4 regions of the Clostridium sp. BJN0001 genome follow, and region 1 is predicted to be linked to each of the others. Evidence: riboswitches for the same ligand, from Rfam matches in the RefSeq annotation. Region 1 holds a riboswitch; each other region holds the start of a gene.

What was found. Region 1 has a riboswitch for S-adenosylmethionine ahead of metK (methionine adenosyltransferase). Riboswitches for the same ligand answer to the same signal wherever they lie in the genome.
Region 2: another riboswitch for S-adenosylmethionine. It lies ahead of MTX53_RS07585 (vitamin B12 dependent-methionine synthase activation domain-containing protein); the one in region 1 lies ahead of metK (methionine adenosyltransferase).
Region 3: another riboswitch for S-adenosylmethionine. It lies ahead of MTX53_RS03820 (methionine ABC transporter ATP-binding protein); the one in region 1 lies ahead of metK (methionine adenosyltransferase).
Region 4: another riboswitch for S-adenosylmethionine. It lies ahead of metE (5-methyltetrahydropteroyltriglutamate--homocysteine S-methyltransferase); the one in region 1 lies ahead of metK (methionine adenosyltransferase).

What each region holds. Positions count from the first base shown of each region.
Region 1 covers NZ_CP094971.1:2,076,054-2,080,850, reverse strand. Annotated here, with positions in the region: gene MTX53_RS10165 (M23 family metallopeptidase) at 1-49, shown strand, start outside; gene spoIIID (sporulation transcriptional regulator SpoIIID) at 117-371, shown strand; gene mreB (rod shape-determining protein MreB) at 450-1,481, shown strand; gene yyaC (spore protease YyaC) at 1,564-2,070, opposite strand; gene MTX53_RS10145 (hypothetical protein) at 2,182-2,583, shown strand; tRNA gene MTX53_RS10140 (tRNA-Tyr) at 2,745-2,829, shown strand; tRNA gene MTX53_RS10135 (tRNA-Val) at 2,836-2,911, shown strand; tRNA gene MTX53_RS10130 (tRNA-Thr) at 2,933-3,007, shown strand; tRNA gene MTX53_RS10125 (tRNA-Tyr) at 3,021-3,105, shown strand; tRNA gene MTX53_RS10120 (tRNA-Val) at 3,112-3,187, shown strand; tRNA gene MTX53_RS10115 (tRNA-Thr) at 3,209-3,283, shown strand; tRNA gene MTX53_RS10110 (tRNA-Tyr) at 3,296-3,380, shown strand; SAM riboswitch class I at 3,490-3,592, shown strand; gene metK (methionine adenosyltransferase) at 3,690-4,797, shown strand, end outside.
Region 2 covers NZ_CP094971.1:1,571,561-1,576,357, reverse strand. Annotated here, with positions in the region: gene MTX53_RS07605 (V-type ATP synthase subunit A) at 1-387, shown strand, start outside; gene MTX53_RS07600 (V-type ATP synthase subunit B) at 380-1,762, shown strand; gene MTX53_RS07595 (V-type ATP synthase subunit D) at 1,766-2,407, shown strand; gene MTX53_RS07590 (MraY family glycosyltransferase) at 2,532-3,485, shown strand; SAM riboswitch class I at 3,540-3,642, shown strand; gene MTX53_RS07585 (vitamin B12 dependent-methionine synthase activation domain-containing protein) at 3,752-4,444, shown strand; gene MTX53_RS07580 (homocysteine S-methyltransferase family protein) at 4,432-4,797, shown strand, end outside.
Region 3 covers NZ_CP094971.1:803,736-808,532, reverse strand. Annotated here, with positions in the region: gene MTX53_RS03825 (methionine ABC transporter permease) at 1-350, opposite strand, end outside; gene MTX53_RS03820 (methionine ABC transporter ATP-binding protein) at 350-1,312, opposite strand; SAM riboswitch class I at 1,391-1,492, opposite strand; gene MTX53_RS03815 (AEC family transporter) at 1,562-2,488, opposite strand; gene smpB (SsrA-binding protein SmpB) at 2,568-3,035, opposite strand; gene rnr (ribonuclease R) at 3,120-4,797, opposite strand, start outside.
Region 4 covers NZ_CP094971.1:302,914-307,710, forward strand. Annotated here, with positions in the region: gene MTX53_RS01540 (hypothetical protein) at 1-54, shown strand, start outside; gene MTX53_RS01545 (hypothetical protein) at 56-262, shown strand; gene MTX53_RS01550 (Hsp20/alpha crystallin family protein) at 619-1,068, shown strand; SAM riboswitch class I at 1,123-1,229, shown strand; cobalamin riboswitch at 1,311-1,497, shown strand; gene metE (5-methyltetrahydropteroyltriglutamate--homocysteine S-methyltransferase) at 1,528-3,816, shown strand; gene MTX53_RS01560 (hypothetical protein) at 3,859-4,017, opposite strand; gene MTX53_RS01565 (methyl-accepting chemotaxis protein) at 4,078-4,797, opposite strand, start outside.

The sequences.
Region 1 (4,797 bases):
TAATGAGCAGGTTAATCCATCTAAATATTTTTCCTTAAAAACTAAATAATTTATTTAAGGGCTGCAACGGTGCAGTCCTTATGAAAGAAAAAAATAAAGACAAGGAGTGAAAATTTATGAAAGATTATATAGAACAGAGAGTTTTAGAGGTAGCTCAATATATAATTCAGTCAAAATCGACTATAAGAAAAACTGCAAAAGAGTTTGGAGTAAGTAAAAGTACAATACACAAGGATATGACAGAAAGGCTTCCAAAGCTTAATCCTGAAATAGCAAAAAAGACACATACAATACTAGAAATTAATAAAGCAGAGAGACATATAAGAGGTGGAAGAGCAACTCAAATGAAGTATAAAGCTATTGAATCTTAAGCTTAATAATACTATAATATATAAATGGTAGAATAGTGCAATAAAATGCAGAAATATGTATTATAGGAGTGAAGATTGATGGGCTTTTTGAGAGCAGGTACAGACATAGCAATTGATTTAGGCACTGCAACAGTATTAGTATATGTAAAAGGAAAGGGCGTATTATTAAAGGAACCTTCTGTTGTTGCAATTAATAAGAATAATAACAGTATTCTTGCAATAGGGGAAGAAGCTAGAAAAATGATAGGTAGAACTCCTGGAAATATAGTAGCTGTACGTCCACTTAAAGATGGTGTGATTTCAGATTATGATATAACACAGAAAATGTTAACAGAATTTATAAAAAGAGCATCTGGAAAAAGGAGAATAAGAGCACCTAGAATTGTTATATGTGTGCCATCTCAAGCTACTGAAGTTGAAAAAAGAGCTATTATTGATGCCGGTATGAACTCAGGAGCAAAAGAAGTACATCTTATAGAAGAGCCACTTGCAGCAGCAATAGGAGCCGGTCTTGAGATTACTAAACCAGATGGAACTATGGTTGTAGATATTGGTGGCGGAACATGTGACGTTGCGGTAATTTCGTTAGGCGGAGTTGTAGAAAGAAAATCAATTAAAGTTGCTGGAGATAAGTTTGATGAATCAATCATTAAATATATAAGATCTAATTTTAATCTTATGATTGGTGAAAAAACCGCAGAAGATTTAAAAATATCTATTGGTTCTGCTTTTAAAGATTCAAGAAATCTTACTTATACAATTAAAGGTCGTAATTTAATTACTGGACTTCCTGGAGAAGTTGAAATAACTACTGAACAGGTAAGACAGTCACTAGAAGAAACAGTTGAGAGTATTGCAGAAGCTGTAAAAATAGTTCTTGAAAAAACACCACCTGAACTTGCAGCAGATATTGCAGAAAAAGGAATACTTATGACTGGTGGAGGAGCTATGTTATATGGTCTTGATAAGCTAATATCGTATAGGACAGGCGTAGAGACACGTATAGCAGATGAACCAGTTGAATGTGTTGTAAAGGGAACAGGAAAGGTTCTTGATTATATAGATAAGCTAAATATAGAATCAAAAGAAATTGTTCTTATAGAAGACTAAATTTAGAATATAAATTATATAAATATAAAGACTTAGGTATTGTGCACTAAATATTTAGTGCACAATTTTTTTATAAAATTTATTAATCATGAAAAGAATCGTTATACATATCATATGCATTAAAAATTATTCGTGAAATAGATTTTGCCATATTCATTATAAAAGATTTACTTATGTTTTTGTTAAAAAATGAATCAGAATTATTACTTGAATCTACAATTCCAATAATTGATGATGTTCCGATTTTAGGAAGAGTTTTACCAACACCTCTTCCTGGATTTAAGGCACAATTTCGAATTTTTATAGTGCCAATATCTTTTTCATATCCAAGACATGCGTCTATTCCAATTAACTTTGAATTGCTAAATTTTTTATATATTTCAGATAATTCTCTATCTATATTTAATGCGTGAATTTGATGATTTAGATTTCCATACACTTGAAGAGGAAAACAATTTAAAGTAAGCAGTGTACCTACAATAGGACCAAGAGAATCTCCTATACATTTATTAGTTCCAATGCAGATTATTGCTGTATCTTTATCTAAATATCTCATTAGCTGTTTTGATAACATATACTCATTATTCAATATAAATCACCTCTAGAAAATATATGAAATTAAAGATATAAATAGTATAAAAAAATATTATATGGAAATATTAATTAATATAGATAATAATAAACATAAAAGGAGATTAATATGAAAAAAGTATGTTTGATAGGAATTTTTGTTTTTACTATAATATTAAATAGTTTAATTTTATTTTCAAATGATAGCATATATAGTGAGGCTAATAATAAAATAGATGAAGAAGAGTCTACTGAAGCAATGGCTACTAATCAGAATGAAAGTACAACACAAATAGATTTAAATTCAATAATTAATAATATGTGTCCAGAGGATAAGACTGAAGTTAAATCTGTAATATCAAAATTATCATCTGATGAACTATTTAAAATAGAAGATAATAATAGTAAGCTCGATAGTCAATCATTTTTAGATAATGTTAATATAATAAAGAAGCGCCTTGGAAGCAAAGACTATCAAAAAATAGAAAAAGTTTTAAAAAAATATATCAATTTTGATAATATAAATATATAAAGTGAATAAAGCAATAAAACAAAGAAAAACTGAGAAAATAAGCGAAATGTAGAGGTAATTTTAAATAATGGCTATAATATTAAGTTGAAAAAAAATTGATTTGACTATATACTAGTCTTTGTCGGTTGCGAGTTTAGAAAACTTTCAAGTGAACAGTATATGGAGGAATTCCCGAGTGGCCAAAGGGGGCAGACTGTAAATCTGTTACTTCGTGTTTCGATGGTTCGAATCCATCTTCCTCCACCATTTTAAGGGCGCATAGCTCAGCTGGGAGAGCATCTGCCTTACAAGCAGGGGGTCACAGGTTCGAACCCTGTTGTGCCCACCACTTAAAATAAAATATACTTGTGCTGGCATGGCTCAACGGTAGAGCAGCTGACTTGTAATCAGCAGGTTGTAGGTTCGATTCCTATTGCCAGCTCCACAAAAACTATTATGGAGGAATTCCCGAGTGGCCAAAGGGGGCAGACTGTAAATCTGTTACTTCGTGTTTCGATGGTTCGAATCCATCTTCCTCCACCATTTTAAGGGCGCATAGCTCAGCTGGGAGAGCATCTGCCTTACAAGCAGGGGGTCACAGGTTCGAACCCTGTTGTGCCCACCACTTAAAATAAAATATACTTGTGCTGGCATGGCTCAACGGTAGAGCAGCTGACTTGTAATCAGCAGGTTGTAGGTTCGATTCCTATTGCCAGCTCCACAAAACTATTAAGGAGGAGTTCCCGAGTGGCCAAAGGGGGCAGACTGTAAATCTGTTACTTCGTGTTTCGATGGTTCGAATCCATCTTCCTCCACCACTTAGACTGTCTAATATTTAGACAGTCTTTTTATTATTATTGGAATATATGAACTATTGACGATGAACAATTCATATGATAGAATTACATTTGAAAAAATTAATATATGCTCTTATCAAGAGAGGTGGAGGGAAAGGGCCCTGTGAAACCCGGCAACCTGTAATATATAAGGTGCAAATTCCGTAGAATACTAATAATCTACAAGATAAGAAAGAAAATTAGAAAAAAATTCTCTTCTTATCAGAAGAGTTTTTTTATTTACTGAAATACTTAAAAATTGATATAGAGTATGAAATGGAGGAGAAATATATGAAAAAGTTGTTTACTTCTGAATCAGTTACAGAAGGACATCCAGACAAAATGTGCGATCAGATTTCTGATGCAATACTTGATGCTATTCTTTCGGAAGATAAAATGGCAAGAGTTGCATGCGAAACATGTACAACAACAGGAATGGTAATGGTAATGGGAGAAATATCTACAAACTGTTATGTTGATATTCCTAAGGTAGTTAGAGAAACAATAAGAGAAATAGGCTATGATAGAGCTAAGTATGGTTTTGATTGTGATACATGCTCTGTTCTTACATCAATTGACGAACAGTCATCAGATATAGCTCAGGGAGTAGATGGAGCTCTTGAATCAAGAAGCGGAGATAAAGACGAGCTAGACAAAATAGGTGCTGGAGATCAGGGAATGATGTTTGGTTTTGCTACAAACGAAACAGATGATTATATGCCACTTCCTATTTCACTTGCACATAAACTTTCAAGAAGACTTACTGAAGTTAGAAAAAATGAAACTTTACCTTATTTAAGACCAGATGGTAAAACACAAGTTACTATTGAATATGAAGATAATAAGCCTAAGAGAGTTGATACAATAGTTATTTCTACTCAGCATAGTGAAAAAGTATCATTAGAGCAGATAGAAAAAGATATGAAACAGTATGTAATAAACGAAGTAGTTTCATCTGATCTTTTAGATGAAAATACAAAGTATTTTATAAACCCAACAGGCAGATTCGTTGTAGGAGGACCTCAAGGAGATTCTGGATTAACAGGAAGAAAGATAATTGTTGATACATATGGCGGATATGGAAGACACGGTGGTGGAGCTTTCTCAGGAAAAGATCCAACAAAGGTTGATAGATCTGCAGCATATGCAGCAAGATGGGTTGCTAAAAACCTTGTAGCAGCAGGAGTAGCTGATAAACTTGAAATTCAACTTGCTTATGCAATTGGAGTTGCTAGACCAGTATCAATTGAAGTTGAAACATTTGGAACTTCAAAGATTTCAGAAGATGAGATTGTTTCAATTGTTCAAAAAGTCTTTGATTTAAGACCAGGTGCAATAATAAGAGATCTTGATTTAAGAAGACCTATATATAAACAGGTTGCAGCTTATGGTCATTTTG
Region 2 (4,797 bases), 500 kb from region 1:
CAAGAAGAATCAGAACTTCAAGAAATAGTAAGTCTTGTTGGTATTGATGCATTATCAGATAAAGATAGATTAAAGCTTGATGTTGCTAAATCTTTAAGAGAAGATTATCTTCAGCAAAACGCTTTCCATGAAGTTGATACTTATGCTTCACTTAGTAAGCAGTATAAGATGCTTAAACTAATACTTTCAGTTATGGATGAAGGAAACAGAGCATTAGATGCTGGAGTTTACTTAAACAAGATTGAAGGATTAGATGATATCGTGGATAGAATTGCAAGAAGTAAGTATATCCATGAAGATGATATAGCAAAAATTGATCAGATCGGCGTAGACTTAAAAGCTGCTATCGATAAATTAATCAGCGAAGGAGGGGTTCAGGATGCCTAAGGAATATAAAACAGTTACCGAAGTTGTTGGACCTTTAATGATTGTTGAAGGTGTTAGCGGTGTTAAGTACGACGAACTTGTTGATATTGAAATGCAAAATGGTGAAAAAAGAAGAGGTAAAGTACTTGAAATTAATGGATCTAAAGCAATGGTTCAGATATTCGAAGGATCATCTGGTATTAATTTAAAAGGTACTAAAGCTAAATTCTTAGGAAGACCACTTGAACTTGGTGTATCAGAAGATATGCTTGGTAGAGTCTTTGATGGAATGGGCAATCCAATTGATAATGGACCAAAGATTATTCCAGAAGAGAGAAGAGATATAAACGGTGAAGCTATAAATCCAGCTGCCAGAGATTTCCCATCAGAATTTATTCAGACAGGTATTTCTGCAATTGATCAGCTAAACACATTAGTTAGAGGACAAAAGCTACCTATATTCTCAGGATCAGGACTTCCACATGCACAACTTGCTGCACAGATAGCAAGACAGGCAAAAGTTCTAAACTCAAAAGAAAAATTCGCAGTTGTATTCGCAGCTATAGGAATTACATTCGAAGAATCTCAGTTCTTCGTTGAAGAATTTAAGAGAACAGGCGCAATAGATAGATCAGTTCTTTTCATGAACTTAGCATCTGATCCAGCCGTTGAAAGAATAGCTACTCCAAGAATGGCTCTTACAGCAGCTGAATATTTAGCATATGAAAAGAATATGCACGTACTTGTAATCTTAACAGATATAACAAACTATGCAGAAGCATTAAGAGAAGTTTCAGCAGCTAGAAAAGAAGTTCCAGGAAGAAGAGGATATCCAGGATACCTTTATACTGACCTTTCTACATTATATGAGAGAGCAGGAAGAATTAAAGGAAGAGGCGGTTCAATAACTCAGATTCCAATACTTACAATGCCAGAAGATGATAAAACTCATCCAATTCCAGATTTAACTGGATATATAACAGAAGGACAGATTATTTTATCAAGAGATTTATACAAAAAAGGTATAATGCCTCCAATAGATGTACTTCCTTCATTATCAAGACTTAAAGATAAAGGTATTGGTAAAGGAAAGACAAGAGAAGATCATGCAGATACTATGAACCAATTATTCTCAGCATATGCACAAGGTAAACAAGCAAAAGAATTATCAGCAATACTTGGAGAATCAGCATTATCTGATGTTGATAAGAAGTATGCTAAATTTGCAGAAGCATTTGAAGATCAGTATGTAAATCAAGGATTTACAACTAATAGATCAATAGAAGAAACTCTTAACTTAGGATGGAAACTTCTTAAAATGCTTCCAAAAACAGAACTTAAGAGAATCAGAGATGAATACCTTGAAAAGTATATGCCTAAGGGAGAGGAAGAATAGTCTATGGCAAAGCTAAATGTTAATCCTACAAGAATGGAGCTTACAAAGCTAAAAAAGAGACTTCAAACAGCAAGCAAAGGTCATAAGCTTTTAAAAGATAAACAAGATGAGCTTATGAGACAGTTTATTAATTTGATAAAATATAATAACAAAATCAGAAAAGAAGTTGAAGATGAACTTTCAGGCTCATTAAAAGACTTTGTTATGGCAAGGGCTGTTATGAGTTCTGAATTCCTTGAAGAAGCTATTGTTTATCCAAAAGAAAAAATAACAGTTGATGTAGGAAATAAAAATATCATGAGTGTAAATGTTCCTGTCATGAACTTTAAGAGACAGCTTGAAGGAGATGAAGGAAGCATCTATCCTTATGGATTTGCAAATACATCATCTGAACTTGATGATGCTATAGCTAAGCTTTATGGAATTCTTCCAAAACTTCTTGAACTAGCAGAAGTTGAAAAATCAGGTCAATTAATGGCTGATGAAATTGAAAAGACAAGAAGAAGAGTTAATGCACTAGAATACATGACTATTCCAAGACTTCAAGAAACAATTAGAGATATAAAAATGAAGCTTGAAGAAAATGAGAGAGGTGCAACAACTAGACTTATGAAAGTTAAGTCTATGATTCAAGAAAGAGCATAGAATAGAAGCTGCCGTTTTGCGGCAGCTTTTTTAATTATTTAATTATTATTGATATAAATTGTGAATAATAGTATAATAAAAAAGATTTATTTTAAGATAATAATAACTAAGGAGCTAGAAACGAATGAACTATATTGTAGGTGCAGTTATTGCATTTATCATTTCAGCAGTAGTAATGCCGCTGCTTATAAAGATTTTTAAAAAGGTAGGCTTCACAGATAAACCAAATAAAAGAAAAAAACATAAAAATCCAAAGCCTTTATGTGGAGGAATTGCATTATACATAGGATTTTTCATTCCCTACTTTATTATTGTTGATGAAAATATAAAAATGAGATTTACTATATTTATTTCTTCAACTTTGATACTTCTTATAGGACTTATTGATGATTATTATAAGACAAGAGGAAAAGAATTTAAAATTTTTCCGAGACTTGTAGTTCAACTCTTTGCAGCAATCATAATTTTTAAATCAGGAATTGCTTTTGTAGGTTTTACAAACCCGTTTAATGGAGAATATATTTCTCTTAATATAATGCTTCAATTTTTTCTTACTATAACATGGATTTTTGGAGTTACTACGGTAATTAATTGGTCCGATGGAATGGATGGACTTGCAGGGGGACTATCTCTTGTTTCAGCAATTACATTTTTTATTGCAGCACTTATTTTAAATCAGGCTGACAATTCGGCTATAGTTTCTATGATACTTAGTGGATCTATATTAGGATTTCTTTTATATAATAAATATCCTGCAAAGGTATTTATGGGGGATTCTGGTGCTAATTTTTTAGGATTTTTATTAAGTATTACTGCACTTGATGGTGCATTTAAACAGGCTACAGTTATGAGCCTTTTTATTCCATTATTTGCACTTGCAGTACCTATTTTTGATAATATATTTGTAATTCTTAAGCGTTTTTCTGAAGGTAAACCTGTATATAAAGCAGATAGAAGTCAGATTCACTTTAGACTTCAGGAAAAAGGTTTTACTATAAATCAGATTGTATTTTATATTATGTCAATAAGTATATTATTTAGTCTTATTTCAATTCTTCTTTTATATATAAAAGCATAATATGTAATGGTGGATTTATATTTTAATCTATGATACTATATAATAAAATATTGAAACTTATCAAGAGAGGCGGAGGGACTGGCCCTGTGAAACCCAGCAACCGATATTTAATAAAGTATAAGGTGCTAAATCCTGCAGTGTTACTGGTAGATAGGTATTTTAAAGAAGTTTAAAGGAAAATACCTTTAAACTTTTTTTGTATAAAATTTTTGAGAATTATTTATATTGATATAAGAAAGTTTTAAACACAAAAGGGGCAGATGATTATGGAAAATGACATAAGACTAACTGAAATAGATAAAAAAGAAGTTTTAAGATATCTTGGATATAAAAATCAGAGTATGACTAGTTATATAGAAAAACTTATAGATGAATGTATAAAGGAAACATTGAATTTAGTAAAACCGAGGTATGTTATTCAATATGGAAACTTAGAATTTTTAGATAATAACATACGTGTTAAAGATACTAATCTAATATTAGAAGGAAATGATATAAAAAAACTTCTTAAAAATTCAAAAAAAGCAGCTTTTATGGCAGTAACTATTGGTTATGAAATAGAAAATAAAATTAAGCTTTATGAAAAAACTGAACTTACACGTGCTCTTATATTAGATTCATGCGCAACTACAGCTGTTGAAAAAATATGTGACATATTAGAAGAAAGGATAAAAAATGAAGCTCTAAAAGAAAATTTGGATATAACATTTAGATATAGTCCTGGGTATGGAGATCTTACTCTTGATGTTCAGGGGATGTTTCTTGCCGTTTTAAATGCACAAAAGAGAATAGGACTTACAGTATCTGAAAAAAATATTCTTATACCTAGAAAATCAGTTACAGCGATAATAGGCTTTACTAATAAAAAACAATTAATAAGTGATAATAAATGCAAAAATTGCAAAAACTATAAAACATGCACTTTTAGAAAAGAGGGGGAAAATAAATGCAGCTTATAGATTACATAAAAAATAATATACTAATTTTTGATGGAGCAATGGGAACAATGCTTCAGAAAAGAGGATTAAAACTTGGAGATAATCCCGAAAGATTAAATTTAGAACATCCAGAAATTATAAAAAGCATTCATAGAGAATACATAGAAAGTGGAGCACAGGTAATTACAACTAATACATTTGGGGCAAATGAATTAAAATTAAAACTCGGTAATTTAAATGTTGAAGAGATAATAAAAAGTGCTGTAGAAATTGCAAAGGATGCAGCTAAAAATAAAGATGTTTATGTTGCACTTGATATAGGACCTATAGGAGAGCTTATAGAGCCTATGGGAACTTTAAGTTTTGATAGGGCA
Region 3 (4,797 bases), 1.3 Mb from region 1:
TCAATAACTCCTTTATCAACTTCTCTTAATGCTGATTCTATTATTCTTGATACAAATGGTGCTGAAGCTATAGTAAGTGGAACTACTGCCGCTGCAGTACCAATTGATTTTCCAACAATAATTCTTGTAAATGGAATAAGTACAACCATTAAAATTAAAAATGGAAAACTTCTTAATATATTAACTATAAAATCTAAAATCGAATATATTTTCTTGTTTGGTCTTAATCCATCATCTGCTGTAACTGTAAGAATAATTGCCGGGATAAATCCGAGTATTAATGCAAATAAAGTTGATGCAAAAACCATTATAAGTGTTTCATTAACTGCTTTAATTAATATACTACTCATTATGATAACACCTCCAATAATATATCTTTATCTTTAAGATAATCAAGAACAATCTGTTTATCTTTTTCTTCAATATTTATTACAAGACCTCCAAGAACTGCTTCTCTAAATTTCTCAAGTTTTCCCCATACTATTGAGAAATCAATATTAAGATCTCTTGCCATTTTTGTTATAAGTGCATTTTCTGAAGAATTGCTTGGGAAATATATTTTTATGTTTATACCTTTTTCAGGAAGCATATTTTCATCCTCACCAAGGAATTTCTTAAGTGATTTATCTGGTTTTAAAAATACATCTTCAACGGTGCCCTCTGCCTTTATTCTTCCATCATCAATTAAAGCTACTTTTTCACAAGCTTCTTTTATAACTTCCATCTGATGAGTTACTATAACTATAGTAATTCCCATCTCCTTGTTTATCTTAGATAAAAGAGCAAGTATATCTTTTGTTGTACTAGGGTCAAGTGCTGATGTCGCTTCATCACATAAAAGAATTTTAGGATTTAGAGTAAGTGCTCTTGCAATTGCAACTCTCTGCTTTTGACCACCGCTTAATGCAGAAGGTTTGCTATCCTTTTTTTCTTTAAGACCAACAAGATCTAAAAGCTTAAGAACTCTCTTATTTATTTCATTCTTATTAACTCCCCATACTTCAAGAGGAAGTGATATATTCTGAAATACTGTTTTCCTTTTAAGAAGATTAAAATTTTGAAAAATCATTCCAAGATCTTTTCTAAATTCTCGAAGTTCTTTATCCTTTAAGGACGATACTTCCTTACCCATTACTTTTACGCTGCCTTCATCATAAGTCTCAAGACCATTTATACATCTTAAAACTGTCGACTTTCCAGCTCCTGAATGACCTATTATTCCATATATTTCTCCTTCATTTATAGAAAGAGAAATATCCTTTAAAACTTCAGTTGTACCAAATTTTTTTACTATATTTCTTATTTCTATCAATATGTATACCTCCCTTGTAGAAATTTAAGCAAAAAATAAACGCCTGAGAATAAATCCAGGCGTCAAAAACCAAATCTACTCTCATCTATCAGCTGTTTATGCTGCAGGATTTAGCACCGTAGACATATATCCGGTTGCCGGGTTTCATAGGGCCAGTCCCTCCACCACTCTTGATAAGATAATAAGTATTAACTTATGTTTCATATTATATATTCATATAATTATATTGTCAATATAATTATATTATTTTTAATTTAAAAGAACATAATATACGGGAAGCACTACAAGGCTTATTACCGTAGATAATGTAACACTTATTGATGCGAATTTATAATCTGCACCTGTTTCTTTTGCAACTACTGCACTTTGAACCATTGTCGCCATAGCACTCTGAATTATAAATACATTTTTCATAAGTCTAGGTGCAGGAATAAACATGCAAACTAATATTACTGTAAGTGGAGAAACTATAAATCTGCCTATATATACAAGAAGATTATCTTTATCTATTGAAATTTCTTTTTTATCACAGTAATAAAGAGATATTCCTAAGAAAAACATTGAAAGTGGTGTTGTAAGATTACCTGCATATCTTGCTGTTACAAGTATGAACTCTGGAACCTTTATTCCTAAAATAACAAACAAAAGACCTGTCAAATACCCTAAAAGAGGTGGTGAAAATATTTTCTTTAACGGGCTTTGTGTCTGTTTTTTGTCACCATCTTTTCCTATAAAATATACACCTATCGTCCAAAATAAAGTTGTATTTCCAACATAATACATAAGTGCATAAGGAAGTGCTTCTTCTCCAAATAACGCAAGAGTAATTGGTATTCCAACAAGAACCGTATTAGAACCAAAGAACATTGCTTTAAAAATGCCTCTTCGCTTTTTGTTTACATTAAATACCCTGCATATAACTATTGAAATAAGTATGCTTATCATTATTGAAAGAAAAGGTATTAAAAAATCAATCCCTCCACTTATGAGTTTTTCCTTAGTAAATTTATCAACCATTGCTGCAAACATCATAAGAGGAAGTGAGCAGTAATTTATTATTTTTGATAAAAGTGCTCCATGTTCTTCTTTAAAAATTCCTATTTTACATAAATACATTCCAAAAATAATAAGTAAAAATATAGGCATGACAGCAATTATAGAATTTAAATAATACATAGTATTTTTTTATCAAAACATTATAATCTTAATTTCGTTTTGATAAATTTCCTCCATTTCCTGTTTATGCTGATAACCTTTATCTATTTCTTTCCTTCATAGCTCTATCAATATCTCTTTTCTGAGCTTTTGCAATTAAAGTATCTCTCTTATCATAATTTTTCTTACCCTTACATATACCAAGTGATACTTTTACTCTTCCATTTTTAAGATATAAAGATAATGGAACAAGCGTATATCCATCCTGTGAAGTACATGATTCAAGTTTTCTTATTTCTTCTTTATGAAGCAAAAGTTTTCTCTCCCTTAGAGGATCAACATTAAATATATTTCCATGCTCATAAGGACTTATGTGCATATTTTTTATAAAGATTTCTCCATTATAAACATCTGCATAACAATCTTTTAAATTTACTCTTCCTGTTCTTACAGATTTTACTTCTGTTCCAACAAGTTCTATTCCAGCTTCTATTGATTCCTCTATAAAATACTCATGATGTGCTTTTCTATTTTCTGCTAATGAATTTGCAAATTTTTTTCTTGCCATTTTTTTCACCTGCCTGTTTTTTCACTAAATAATACTATCCTATATTATACCACATGATAATATAGGATAGTAAGTAATCATATTTTAGTTTTCTTCTGTTTTTTCTTCTTTTTCCTCTTCTTTACCTGCTATATTAAAGAAAATTTCTCTATTTGGAATATCTACATTTACACATACAATTTTAATTTTTTGTCCAAGCCTATATACTTTTTTATATCTTTCTCCTGTAAGACATAGATGTGCTTCATCGAATATATAATAATCATCATCAAGATCAGTAACATGAATAAGTCCTTCTACAGTATTTGGAAGTTCAACAAATATTCCAAATGATGTTATTGATGAAATTATTCCGTCAAATTCCTGTCCTATTCTGTCTTTCATAAATTCTGTCTTCTTTAAATCATCAACTTCTCTTTCAGCATCCTGTGCTAATCTTTCTCTTTCTGATGACTGCTTTGCAGCATAACCTACTATATTTTTTAGCTTATTAATCCTTTTTTCTTCAAGACTACCATGAAGATATTCTTTTATTATCCTATGTATCTGAAGATCAGGATATCTTCTTATTGGAGATGTAAAATGGCAGTAATATTTAGCTGCAAGACCAAAATGCCCTGAACATGTTGGTGAATATTTAGCCTGCATCATTGAACGAAGAAGAAGTGTATTTACAACAGTCTCTTCACTCTTTCCCTTTACCTTTTCTAAAACTTCTTGGAATGTCTTTGGATGAATATCTTCTTTCCAATGAACTGTATATCCAAGATTATATATAAATTCTTTGAATTTTTGAAGTTTCTCTTCATCTGGATCTTCATGAATTCTATAAACAAATGGTAGTTCAGTCCAGTACATATGCTCAGCTACTGTTTCATTAGCTACAAGCATAAATTCCTCTATCATTCTATTTCCTATTTCTCTTTCATAAGGTCTTATATCTATAGGCTTTCCATTATCATCTAAAGTTATCTTTGATTCTTCAATTTCAAAATCTATTGATCCTCTTTTTTCTCTCTTTGCTTTTAATATTCTGCAAAGCTCTTCCATAGCTTTAAAATCATCATAAAGATAATCATACTTTTCTATAAGCTCTTTATCATTATCTTTTAAAATTTTATTTACAGCAGTATATGTCATTCTCTCATTTGTCTTTATTACTGATTCAGTAATATCATGATCAACAACTTTTCCTTCTCTATCTATTTCCATGATACAAGAAAGTGCTAGTCTATCAACCTGAGGATTTAATGAACATATTCCATTTGATAATCTCTTTGGAAGCATTGGAATAACTCTGTCTATAAGATAAACTGATGTTGCTCTTTTTAATGCTTCTTTATCTAAAGGATTATTTTCTCTTACATAATGTGAAACATCAGCAATATGAACTCCTAATTTGAAATTTCCATTATCAAGTCTTTCAATAGATACAGCATCATCTAAATCTTTAGCATCTTCTCCATCTATTGTGACCATCTTTAAGTTTCTTAAATCTCTTCTATTTTTATATTCGTCCTTGCTTATTTCAGATTCAACACCTTCTGCATAATCTAAAACTTTTTTAGGAAATTCAAGAGGAAGATCATTCTTTTTTATTATTGTAAGTATGTCTATTCCTCTATCTCCCTTTTTACCTAATATCTCTACGATTTCTCCTTCAGGCTTTCTATCTCTCTCAGGCCACTTAGTAATATTTACTGTTACTATATCTCCATCTTTTGCGCCATTTACATTCTTTTTAGCTATATAAACATCTTTT
Region 4 (4,797 bases), 920 kb from region 1:
GAAGAATTAATAATACAGTTAGTAAAGCATGTTGGGATTAGAAGAAGTGTATAAAATGAATAATTTGCAATTTAAAGATGGACTATTGTACACTTCAATAATTCTAAAACATGGAGATAAATCTGTTTTAGTAGAGAATGTTATTATTGACAATGGAGCATTTCATACAATTATAGCTACTGATTATTTAGAAAAGATGGATGTTGAATTTTCAGACGATGATGAATTAGTTAAAGCTTCCGGTTATGGTGGAACTGTTTGATATTCTGTAAGGAAAAGAATAGATTATATTTTTTCTTTAGAAAATTATATTGCAGTTAAATGTGTGGATAACTTTTTAGCATAGGGGATATAACATAGTCGCCTTGGCAGTTTTTTTATTTAAATATTAATTTTTATAGACTGTATAGATATTCTTCAAAATACTTAGAATTAGCTAGAAAACACAAGCTAAACTCACATAATCACTATAAATAGAAAAAAACAATAAAAATCCATATTTATTTTACTTTGACTTTCTTTGACCTTAAAAGTATAATGTACTTGTACAAAGGAAATAGATAAAGATCCTAAACAAAAAGTAAAAATTATATTTATATATTTTAAGGAGGTTTTAGTATGTTTGGATTAATACCATTTAGAACTAACAAAAATGAAGAGAAAGGCGTTGCATTTAATGATTTCTTTACTGACTTTTTTAATGATGACTTTTTCTCACCAATGAATATTTCAGATGAAGGAATGAAAAAATTTAATGCAGATGTAAGAGAAACTGATAAAGAATATCTAGTTTCAGCAGAACTTCCTGGAGTAAAAAAAGAGGATATAGCACTAGATTACAAGGATAATAATTTAGTAATAAGAGCAAAAAGAGAAGAAGTCCATGATGAATCAAAGGACAATTATATAAGAAAAGAAAGAAGCTATGGAGAATTTAGCAGACAATTCTATTTTGACAATGTAGACAAAGAAAAAATTTGTGCAAAATTCCAAAATGGAGAACTTCAAATAATTCTTCCAAAGACTGAGCAGAAGGTTGATGACAGCACAAAGATATTTATTAGGTAAAAAATATTATATTGACAATTAAGTTAATGTAAGTATATAATATAGAAAATTAAAAACTTATCAAGAGAGGTGGAGGGACTGGCCCGTTGAAGCCCAGCAACCAATAATAGATTATTATTATATGGTGCTAATTCCTGGAGTGTTTTACTCAGAGATAAGAAGTATTTTCTTAGAATGTGTTGTTAATAATGCACCGGAATTTATTTTCTGGTGCATTTTTAATATATAAAAAGCTTTAAATTTTAATAAAGCGGATATAAGGTGCTTTTAGAAATAAAAGATAATAGGGAATCAGGTTAGAATCCTGAGCAGCACCCACTACTGTATTTTGGACGAAATTTCTATATCCACTGCTTACTATAAAAGCGGGAAGGAGAAAGAGTAGGCTGATAATAAGTCAGGAGACCTGCCTTATATTTAATTTAAGCCCTTGGGGATGAGGGATAAGGAGGAAAAAATATGTTAAAAACAACTATTTCAGGCTATCCAAGGATAGGCAGAAAAAGGGAACTAAAATTTGCTACTGAAAAGTATTTTAAGGAGCAGATAACAAAGGAAGAATTTTTAAAAACATCACAAAATTTAAGGAAAGAGTATTTTATGATACAGAAAAACAAAGGTATAGATATAATACCTGTCAATGATTTTTCTTATTATGATAATATTCTTGATACAGCTTATATGCTTAATGTCATACCGAAAAGATACAAAGATTTAAATCTTGATAATCTTGATACATATTTTGCTATGGCAAGAGGATATCAGAAAGATGGAAATGATGTAACAGCACTTGCTATGAAAAAATGGTTTAATACAAATTATCACTATATTGTACCAGAGATAGATGATTATACAGAGTTTAAGCTTAATGATACAAAAATATTTGACCTTTATGATGAGGCAAAAAAATTAGACATAAATGCAAAACCTGTGATAATTGGACCATTTACGTTTTTAAAATTATCTAAGATTAATACAAAAAGAAGTTTTGAAGATCTTTTAGATAGTCTTGCAGATGTATATTCTAACATATTTGATAAGTTAGATGAAAAAGGTGCATCATACGTTCAGATAGAAGAACCTGAACTTGTAAAAGATATTACAGATGATGAATTTAAACTTTTTAAATCTGTATACTCTAAGATATTTAAAAAGAAATATAAATTTGAGTCTATACTTCAAACTTATTTTGGAGATATAAGGGACATATATAAAAACATTTCTGAATTACAATTTGATATAATAGCTCTTGATTTTGTTGAAGGAAAAGAAACTTTAAACTTAATCAGAAAGTATGGTTTTCCAAAGAATAAAAAGCTTATTGCTGGAATAATTAATGGAAAAAATATATGGGTTAATGATTATAAAAAATCTATTGAAGTATTAAAAGAAATTGAAAAAAATATAGATAGAGACAGAATTATTTTAGGTACAAGCTGCTCACTTTTACATGTACCATATACAGTAAAAAATGAGACAAAACTTGCAGATGAGTACAAAGAGAGCATGGCTTTTGCTGAGGAAAAACTTGATGAACTTAAAGAAATTAAAATTTTAGAAGACAATAAAGATTATGAAAACAGCAGTGAATTTGTTGCAAATGGTCTTATTTTAAAGAGAAAGAGAGAAAATAAGTTATGCTTCTTAAAAGAAGTCAGAGAAAAAATAAAGAATTTAAAACCATCTGATTTTAGAAGAAAAGAAAGTTTTGATACAAGACGTGATTTTCAAAAAGAAGAATTTAACTTACCACTACTTAAAACAACAACAATAGGTTCATTCCCTCAGACAGCAGAGATTAAAAATGAAAGAAAAAAATTTAGAAATGGAATTATAAAAGAAGGAGAATATAATAATTTCTTAAAGAAAAAAATTGATGAAGTTATAAAATTTCAAGAAGATATAGGACTTGATGTTCTTGTACATGGAGAATATGAGAGAACAGATATGGTTGAATATTTTGGAAAACTTCTTCAAGGATTTTTATTTACAGAAAACGGCTGGGTTCAGTCATATGGGACAAGAGGGGTAAAGCCACCTATAATATATGGAGACATAAAAAGAGTAGAGCCTATGACTGTAAAGTGGATAAAATATGCACAAGAAAAGACTGAAAAGCCTGTTAAAGGTATGCTTACAGGGCCTGTCACAATTCTAAACTGGTCATTTAAAAGAGAAGATATTGACATTAAGTCAATAATGTATCAGATTGGTATTGCAATAGGTGAGGAAGTTCTTGACCTTGAGAAAAATGGAATAAAGATAATACAGATAGATGAAGCAGCTTTAAGAGAAAAGCTTCCTCTAAGAAAGAGTGATTGGCAGAAAGAATATCTTGATTTTGCAATTCCTGCATTCCGTCTTACAAATGCAAAGGTAAAAAAATCAACTCAGATTCACACACATATGTGCTATAGTGAATTTAACGATATAATAAAGGCTATTGATGATATGGATGCTGATGTTATATCTATAGAGGCAGCAAGATCAGATTTCTCTATTCTTGATTTTCTAAAAGAAAATAACTTTAGACTTGAAATAGGACCAGGAGTTTATGATATACATTCTCCAAGAGTTCCATCAGAAGAAGAAATAGAAGATGCAATAAAAATAATGCTTTCAAAAATAGATGCTGATAAGCTATGGATAAATCCTGACTGTGGACTTAAAACAAGAGGAACAGAGGAAACTATAAAAAGTCTTAAAAATTTAGTTAATGCAGCTAAAAAAATAAGAGAAGAGCTTTAAAAAAAGGCCTTGCACTAAAATAATTAGTGCAAGACCTCTTTTTTAATAAGTAATAGTGTGTGCTTTTTTATTGCCTGATTTTGCTTTTCCTTGAATTTCAGGAACGGGAGAAACATCATTTTTATCTACGTGATATTTATGATTACTTTCAGTGCCATGTGGATCTTTTACGTTAGGCCTTCTCATGCCAGCTTTAGCCATAACAATCACCTCATCTATAGTATGGGAAATTTAATCAAATATTATTCATCTATTTATAATTTATTTTAATTTAAATTTCTTAACCATATCGGAAAGCACTGTAGAGTTATTTTTATTCTTATCTGATTCTTTTAATATATCAGAATTTTTTTCTCGTATATTCTGCATATTATTGCTTATAGTTGATGAAGATTCTGTTATGGAAAATATAAATTCAGATATTTTATTTATATTATTTTTTATATTAGATACAGAATTTGATATTTTAGAAGAATTTTCTGAATAAGTATCTGCAATTTTCTTAAAATCTGTACCTGCTGATTTATATGAAAGTGTTATATCTATTATGTCTGAATAATTTTTTAGTATATCTTTATCAACAAAATCTAAAAGCTCTTTAGATGATTCAGCAAGTTCTGAGATTGAAGAAAGTGCATTAGTTATATTACTTTTTATTAAAATTACTGCATTTTTAGATTCATCAGAAAGGTTTCTTATTTCATCTGCTACAACTGCAAAGCCTTTTCCATTTTCACCAGCACGTGCGGCCTCAATTGATGCATTTAATGCTAGAAGATTTGTTCTATCTGATATTTCTAAAATACTTTCTGTTATTTCAGAAATATTTTCAACACTTTTTATTTGATCTAATGATTCTTTTAATTTTCCACCGCATTTTTCATATATTTGTTTTATGTTATCTGAGAAGCTCTTAGTATTCTCATAGAAAGTTCCTGCCTGCATCTCAATTTTATCTGCATAAGCTATAGATTTTTTTGC